2 regions of the Pseudarthrobacter sp. TRD_SC_9 genome follow, and region 2 is predicted to be linked to the other one. Evidence: riboswitches for the same ligand, from Rfam matches in the RefSeq annotation. Region 2 holds a riboswitch; the other holds the start of a gene.
What was found. A riboswitch is a leader RNA that binds a small molecule or an ion and turns the genes downstream of it on or off. The one in region 2 is predicted to bind thiamine pyrophosphate.
Positions count from the first base shown of each region.

Region 1 (4,095 bases), 1.4 Mb from region 2:
ATGATCGTCCGCCAGCGCGACGACAGAATCCAGATCGGCGTCCTTGAGGACGGCGTGCTGGCCGAGCACTTCGTATCCAAGACCCAGCAGGATTCCCTGATCGGCAACGTTTACCTGGGCAAGGTCCAGAACGTCCTTCCGTCCATGGAAGCTGCTTTCGTGGACATCGGACGCGGCCGCAATGCCGTGCTGTATGCCGGTGAAGTCAACTGGGAAGCCGTCAACCTTGAGGGCAAGCAGCGCCGGATCGAGAACGCGCTGAAGTCCGGCGACACCGTCCTGGTCCAGGTGACCAAGGATCCGGTAGGCCACAAGGGTGCCCGCCTGACCAGCCAGATTTCGCTTCCGGGCCGTTACCTCGTGTACGTACCCGGTGGATCCATGACGGGCATCTCACGCAAGCTGCCCGACGTCGAACGCAACCGCCTCAAGCGGATCCTCAAGGACCGCCTTCCCGAAAATGCCGGGGTGATTGTCCGGACTGCTGCCGAGGGTGCCTCGGAAGAGGAACTGACTCATGACATCAACCGCCTCCGTGCGCAGTGGGAGGGCATTGAAGGGCAGGCCAAGTCCACCAAGGTCCTGGCCCCGGAGCTGCTGTATGGAGAACCTGACCTCACCATCAAGGTTGTCCGCGATGTCTTCAACGAGGACTTCTCAAAGCTGATCGTGTCCGGCGAGGAGGCCTGGGACACCATCGAGGCCTACGTGACCTACGTGGCGCCGGACCTGGTGGGCCGCCTTGAGAAGTGGACCCAGGACCAGGACATCTTCGCTGCCTGGCGGATCGACGAGCAGATTGCCAAGGCACTGGACCGCAAGGTCTTCCTGCCCTCGGGCGGTTCGCTGGTGATTGACCGCACCGAAGCCATGACCGTGGTGGACGTCAACACCGGCAAGTTCACCGGCAGCGGCGGCAACCTGGAAGAGACAGTCACCAAGAACAACCTCGAAGCTGCCGAGGAAGTGGTCCGCCAGCTGCGCCTGCGCGACATTGGTGGAATCATCGTGATCGACTTCATCGACATGGTGCTGGAATCCAACAGGGACCTGGTGCTCCGCCGCATGGTGGAATGCCTGGGCCGCGACCGCACCAAGCACCAGGTCGCTGAGGTGACATCACTGGGCCTGGTCCAGATGACGCGCAAGCGCATGGGCACCGGTCTGCTGGAAGTCTTTGGCGAGCAGTGTGAGGTCTGCGCAGGGCGCGGTATAGTCACGCACGACGAACCTGTGGAGCACCGCCGCGCCAATGTAGTGGCCGCTGACCACCACGCGTTCCGCAGCGACAACCAGCGCACCGAGGCACCCCGCACTGAGGCGCAGCCTGCACGGGGCGAACGTAAGCGCCGTCGCGGACGCGGCGGCCAGCAGCTTGACGTTGCAGCACCGGCGGCCGTGGTGCACACCGTTCAATCCGAACCGATCGACGCCGAGCGCCACGCCAAAGCCGAGGCAACCCGCGCAGCACTTGCCAACATCGCCGCCGCCGCACATGCTGCCCACCAGCATGACCAAGAACACGCTGCTCCGGCAGTTGCTCCGGTTGCTGTTGAAACGGTGCGCGAAACACGGGCACCTGAAACCACCGCTCCCCAGCCTCCGGCCGCGGCTCCCGCTGCTGTTTTGACGTTCGGCGGCGAGCAGGTTGCGCTGCCTTCGGTCGCCCACGCGGAGGAGGAACAGCCGCAGCCCAAGCTCACGCTGGACAGCCTCGCCGAAGCGTTCGCCCACCTGGGTGAACCTGCGGCCGAAAAGGTGACCGAGACAACTGGCGCCCGTAGGGTGTCCGTTGCTCCGGCAGTGGCTGCCGCTCCCGAAGCAGCAGACCCGTCACGCTCACGCCGTCCGCGCCGCAACCGCAGCGCCAGCCGTGCGCAGGGTGCAGCGAACGAGACCAGTGTTGAGCAGCACACGCCGGCTCCCGCTGCCACAGGTTCACACAGCCATGAAGCGAAGGCTCCGGTCTCCGCGGCGGTTGCGCAGGCCAGCAAGCCTGATGCTTCCCAGCCGATCATCCTGGGCGTGGGCGTGCCGGCATCTGAGCTCTAGCGCTTATTGAGTAAAGGGTCCGGTCCCGGAAGTTGCAGTCCGCGGGACCGGGCCCTTTTTCGTCTGCGTTAGGCTGTAGTACTGACACGGGGTGCCAGGCATCGGAGCCGGCTGAGATAAGACCCGTTGAACCTGTCCGGTTAGCACCGGCGAAGGGATGTCCACGTGACTTCGTCATTCGTACTGCCTGCAACGTCAACCAGCACAGCCAGCAATGGCACGTTCATCCAGCCCTCAAAGCATTCGATTCCCCGGGTGTTGTCCATCGCGGGTTCGGATCCATCCGGCGGCGCCGGGATCCAGGCTGACCTGAAGAGCATCGCGGCCAGTGGCGGTTACGGCATGGCCGTCATCACGGCACTCACGGCACAGAACACGCGCGGCGTCCGGGGCATCCACGTTCCGCCGGCCTCCTTCCTGGCGCAGCAGTTGGACGCCATCAGCGAGGACATCACTGTTGATGCCGTCAAGATCGGCATGCTGGGTGAGGAAGAAGTGATCACGGTGGTCGGGGACTGGTTGCGGAAGGTGCGTCCCGCCGTCGTGGTCCTGGATCCTGTCATGGTCGCCACCAGCGGGGACCGGCTGCTCAAGGAACAGGCCGAGCAAGCGCTGATCAGGCTGCTGCCGCTTGCGGACCTCATCACGCCCAACCTTCCGGAACTGGCAATTCTCCTGGGGGAGGAGCCCGCACCGGACTGGGCGGGCGCACTGGAGCAGGGTAAACGCCTATCCAAGGTCAGCGGTGCCACGGTCCTGGTCAAGGGCGGACACCTCGACGGCGGTACCTGCCCGGATGCCCTCGTCAGCAGTGCGGGGCTGCTGTCCTCGGAGGTCGTGGAGTTTCAGGGGCGCCGCATTGCCACCAATAACAGCCACGGCACGGGTTGCTCGCTGTCCTCCGCCATGGCCACCGTGATGGCGAGGCTCGGCAACTGGGAGGAAGCGCTGGCGGTGGTCAAGCCCTGGCTGGAAGGCGCGTTGGCAGGGGGCGGCAGCCTCGCCGTCGGAAGTGGAAAGGGCCCCGTCCATCACTTCCACCACCTTGTCCCTGCGGGTACGGACGGCACGGGGACTGACCTGCCTGGCAGTTTCTTAGACCTGCTCCGGCGTGAAGCGGAGCCTTACCTGGACGATATCTACGCACTGGACTTCATCCGGGAACTGGCGTCCGGTGGCCTGACCGAGAAGCACTTCGCGTATTACCTGAGCCAGGACTCCTTGTACCTGAACGGCTACTCGAGGGTGTTGGCGCGGGCAAGCGCATTGGCACCCACCGAGGCGGAGCAAATGTTCTGGGCGCGCTCGGCGTTGAGCTGCCTTGAGGTCGAATCGGAGCTGCACAGGACCTGGCTGGCTGGCCGCCCGTCACCCACGGGCCAGGGACCGGTGACCAAAAGCTACGTCGATCATCTTTTGGCGGCCTCCTCCGAGGGCAGCTACGGGGTCCTGGTTGCAGCGGTACTGCCGTGCTTCTGGTTGTATGCGGAAGTGGGGGAGCGACTCCACGGTCAGTTCCTGGCGGCCGATTCACCGGTGGGGCATCCGTACGCAGACTGGCTCCGTACCTACGCGGACGAAGCTTTCGCCGAAGCCACCCGGCAGGCGATCGCCATCGCCGACGCTGCGGGAAGGAACGGATCTGCGGCCGACCGCTCGGCCATGCTGGCTGCCTTTACCCAGTCCTGCCGGTTCGAGGTGGATTTCTTCGACGCGCCGCGCCGGTTTGCCTGAGCCTGGCGGACATTGTCCTGTGCGTACGGGTAAGATAGTTAGGTTCCGAATGTTCGTCCAGTATTGCTCAGTGATTGCTTAGCGACTTGTACGGTATAGCCCGGAACCAGCCTCATTTGCGGCCGGAGCCAGATTTAGCGTAAACTGGATCTTCGGTGCTTACGCCAACACTTGGGTTATGACTCCCCGGACCAGCCAATCGGCAAGTCCAGGTAATAGCTCACGGGTCCCCCCGGGGAATCCACGGCGTTGAGGCACAGCGGGAACCGACCATTTTGAGTCCAGGTTCCGCACGCAAATTTAGTAATG
Region 1 covers NZ_CM143956.1:2,179,360-2,183,454, reverse strand. The annotation lists gene ACWA13_RS10185 (Rne/Rng family ribonuclease) at 1-2,052, shown strand, start outside; TPP riboswitch at 2,130-2,227, shown strand; gene ACWA13_RS10180 (bifunctional hydroxymethylpyrimidine kinase/phosphomethylpyrimidine kinase) at 2,218-3,786, shown strand.
Region 1: it holds a riboswitch for thiamine pyrophosphate, as region 2 does, so the genes downstream of both, ACWA13_RS10180 (bifunctional hydroxymethylpyrimidine kinase/phosphomethylpyrimidine kinase) here and ACWA13_RS16715 (ECF transporter S component) in region 2, are expected to answer to the same signal.

Region 2 (4,095 bases):
TTGGCCTTCCAGCGGTACGGATCGATCCCGGCACCACGGGAAAGCTCGACGCCGGCCGATACAGTCCCGCCAGCCGGTTCCAACAGCCCGCCAAGAGTCAGCGCCACCGTTGATTTTCCAGACCCGTTGGGGCCGGTGATGGTCAGTGCCTGCCCCGCGCGGACCGTTGCCTGTACCCCTGTCTGGACGGCTGGGGGCGGTACTTTACGTAGCCCCCGGCGGGTGGCCCTTCCGCGGGACACTGCGAGGTTTTCGGCGGCCAGCAGCATGGTCGCGGCAGCGGGCTCAGTCCGCGGGCGCGTCACCGGAACATACCCCGGTACCCAGACTCCCGCCGTCGTCAGCAGTTCGCGCGCCTGCCCCAGCACCTGGTCCGGCGGACCGTCGAACAGCACACCGGAGCCCGAGGAACTCCCAGGTTGCAGCACCACAATCCGGTCCACCACGTCTTTCCAGACGGCGACGCGGTGCTCCACCACCACCAGCGTGGCACCGGTTTTATCCAGGCACCGGGCCACGGCGTCGCGGACTTCCAGCACACCGGCGGGGTCCAGGTTAGCGGTGGGTTCATCCAGCAGGATCAGACCGGGACGCATGGCCAGGATGCCGGCGAGCGCAAGCCGCTGCTTCTGCCCGCCGGACAGGGCCGACGTCGGGTGGTCCAGTTCCAGCCCGCCCCCGGCAGAGCCTGAACCAGAGTCGCGCAGGCCTACGTCCTCCAGGGCTTCGTGGACGCGCCGCCAGATCTCGTCGCGCGGGACGGCCAGGTTCTCGGCGCCGAAGGCGACGTCGTCTGCCAGGCGCGAAAGCACCACCTGGGTTTCCGGGTCCTGCTGCATGAGACCGGCTCGGCCACGCTGGTCCCGGGGTGGGGCGCCGTCGATCAGGAGGGAACCGGATTCGTCGGCATCGTCCTCCTCATCGCCCAGCACCCCGGCGAGGGCGTGAAGCAGGGTGGATTTGCCGGATCCGGACGGGCCCAGCAGGAGCACCCGTTCGCCGGGGCGGATGTCCAGGTCGAGGCCGGCCACGGCCGGTGTGGTCCGTCCGGCGTGCCGCCACCCCCACCCCTGGGCGGTGATGGCGGCGGGGCGGACGCCGTCGTCGGCTGTTGGCATCAGTTGAAGACGGGCTCCGTAGCGGCCTTGCGGGACGCGAAGGAACTCAGCACACCGGTTTTGGCCAAGCCGCGCGTTGCTACCCAGGAGAGCGCGCCGGCGATGACGGCGCCGGAGATGGCGCAGAAGATGATGTACACCAGCTTGTCAGCGCCCGGGTAGAGGATGTTCCAGCCCCAGGGCATGAAGGAGTCGTTCAGGCCGCAGAACAGTCCGGCGGCCGCCCCGGCCAGCAGCGCGGCGGTCAGGTTGTACTTCTGGTGCAGGAAACGGCCTTTGCTCATGCGGCCGTACACCAGGAACAGGAACACCAGCTCGGCGCCCAGGCCCTGCAGCAGGCCGGAAATCAGCACGGTCACACCGTACTGCGAGCCCATAATCAGTTCGCCGGTGGCAGCGACGGTTTCGCAGAAAATCGCCGCGCCCGGTTTGCGGATGATCAGCATTCCCAGCACCGCCGGGATCATCCAGCCGCCGGCGATCAGGCCGGTCAGCGGCGGGTACACCGCGTTCATCGGTGCGGACACCACGCCGGCGCCCTGGGACCATGCCCAGAAAATCACGCCACCGGTCACCGCGATCAGCGCAGCCACCACTATGTCCACTACGCGCCAGCTTTTGCCGGTCTTCTTAGTGCTTACAGTTGTCATTTCTTCCTCCTGAGGTACAGGAGGGGAGAGTATTCCGGCGGGCAAATAACCCGTTGTCCGGTAACTCTGAGAACTCGACTCCCTTGCGCCGGTACTAACCGGATCAGGTTCGAGGGTCTGCGGCAGCCCGCACTCTCAGCGCCCATCCGTCTTCGCATTACTGCGGAGTACGACGGCGGCGCTCCCCTGTCGTGATAAATCCACCCTTATGGGCTGGTCCAGTTTACACCCGGCGCTCCGCGGGAGCGGCGGAGGCGAAAGGCTTCTCCGGCTCCAACGATTGTTAGATGCGGGCTTTGCTGCGGAGTGGCCCGCAATTGCCCTACAGCCTGTTGGCCAATGCCCCGGGGCCACAACACGTGCTCTGCAGTACTTCCCTGGTCGGGGTGTTCCCGCGATGAGATGGTCAGGGTCGAAGCAAGGACGCACCAACAAGGGGGGCGTCGGAGCCGAGCGCAGCCCGCACGACCTTCACCGTTTGCGCCGCGGGCAATACGGCAGCGCGGTGCGCATACGCCTCGACCAGGCCGACATAGTCGTCAGAGACATGGGAAAACCCGCCGCCGATGACGATGAGGTCAACGTCCAGCAGCGCACAGACTCCTGCGAGTGCCTGACCAACCGCCTTTGCCGATCGTTCGATCGCTGCCCGTGCCAGTCTGTCACCGGAGCGGGCACAGCGCGCCAGATCTTCGCCATTTTGGCCGGTCCATCCTTGCATCTGCGCCCACGCCACCGAGGCCGGCCCTGAAGCAACTGACTCGAGGGTGCCGACCGTCCCGCACTCCGGAGATTCCTCGCTGGAAACGCGGAGTTGACCAATGTGCCCGGCATTGCCGTGCTCGCCGACGAGCGGTGCTCCGCCGATCACGATCCCGCCGCCGATTCCTGTGGAGACCACCATCGACACACTGGTTGAGACACCCGTCGCGGCACCGAAGCGGGACTCTGCCAAGGCAATGCACAGACCGTCGAGCGCCATTCTGACCGGAAGCGTCTCTCCTACGACATCTCGCACGACCGAGACGATCGGGAAGTCTCGGACGGGGAGATTCAACGGTGACACCGTCTCCGCCACGCTGTCCATAGGGCCTGCACTGCCGATTCCCACCGCCTCGAGCAGGTACCCCGGCGGTTGCGCCTTGAGCGCCCCCGCCACAACGGACTGCACCGCGGACCGCAGCTCGGCAGGTCCCGCGCCCGGGCCTGTCGCCGCACGCCGACGGCTCCGCGTCAACACCGCACCCTGCGCGTCCACCAAAGCGGCCTCGACCTTCGTTCCGCCCATATCCACAGCCATAGTTACGCTGTTCATGACCACCTCCACGCTATGTGCAACTGAGGAGTCGCAGAATCCTCGTGCCGTCGGCGAGGTCCGCCAGCGGCTGTGATTTTCCCGGTTCGGACGTGCCGGGTCAGGCCCGTGCGATGCGCAGGGTGCGGACCTCGAACGGCTTAAGGGATAGTTCGCAGCCGGTGCGCGCGTTATTGATGTTGTCCTCGATGAGCGAGACCTCGCGGATGCCAGCGTATGCGAAGCCCACGGACAGCTCGCCCCGCGTGCGCCGGCCGAGCGACTCGTACACGCGAACAACGACGTCACCCGAGCGGTCGTCGGCGAGCTTAACGCTCGATACGATGATGCCCTGGCCGGTCACCGAGATCAGTGGCTCTACTTCGTTCGCGCCACGCACGAGCGTTGCCGGGGCGTTGAGTTTTATGCCCTCGGCCGTTGCGATCGCGGCATCCGCCCCGATGACGAAGCCCACCTCGATCTTGTGGTGGCCGTGGTCCGTGTCGGGGTCGGGGAATCGAGGGGCACGCAGCAACGACAGCCGGACTGTGGTCGTGAGGTCGTCATCATCGGATGCCCGGGACGTGTCGTACCCGTAGATGGAATTGTTCACGAGCGCGGCGCCGAAGCCGTCCTCCTCGACCAGCACGAAGCGGTGCATGGAGGTCTCGAACTTCGCCGCCTCCCAGCTCGTGTTCACGTGGGTCGCGCGGCGCTGGAAGCCGAACTGTGTCTCCGCCGCTGTCTCGCGGGCGAAGATGTCAAGCGGGAAGGCCAGCTTCAGCAGCTTCTCGGTCTCATACCAGTCGATGTCGTTGCGCAGCACCACGGTTCGTGAGTTCGGACCCAGCATGATTGTCTGTTCGATGCTCGACGCCGAGAACTCCCGCTTCACGACGACGGTCGCGACGCCGTCCGCGACGGACGCCGTAACCGAGGACGCGGCCGTGAGGTCGTCGACGCGGTTGCGGTAGTAGCGGTCGATGTCCCACGCATCCCACATGTTCGGGAAGTCCTGATGTAGCTGGAAAAG
Region 2 covers NZ_CM143956.1:3,562,779-3,566,873, forward strand. The annotation lists gene ACWA13_RS16710 (ABC transporter ATP-binding protein) at 1-1,118, opposite strand, end outside; gene ACWA13_RS16715 (ECF transporter S component) at 1,118-1,768, opposite strand; TPP riboswitch at 1,831-1,966, opposite strand; gene ACWA13_RS16720 (ROK family protein) at 2,175-3,083, opposite strand; gene ACWA13_RS16725 (alpha-mannosidase) at 3,184-4,095, opposite strand, start outside.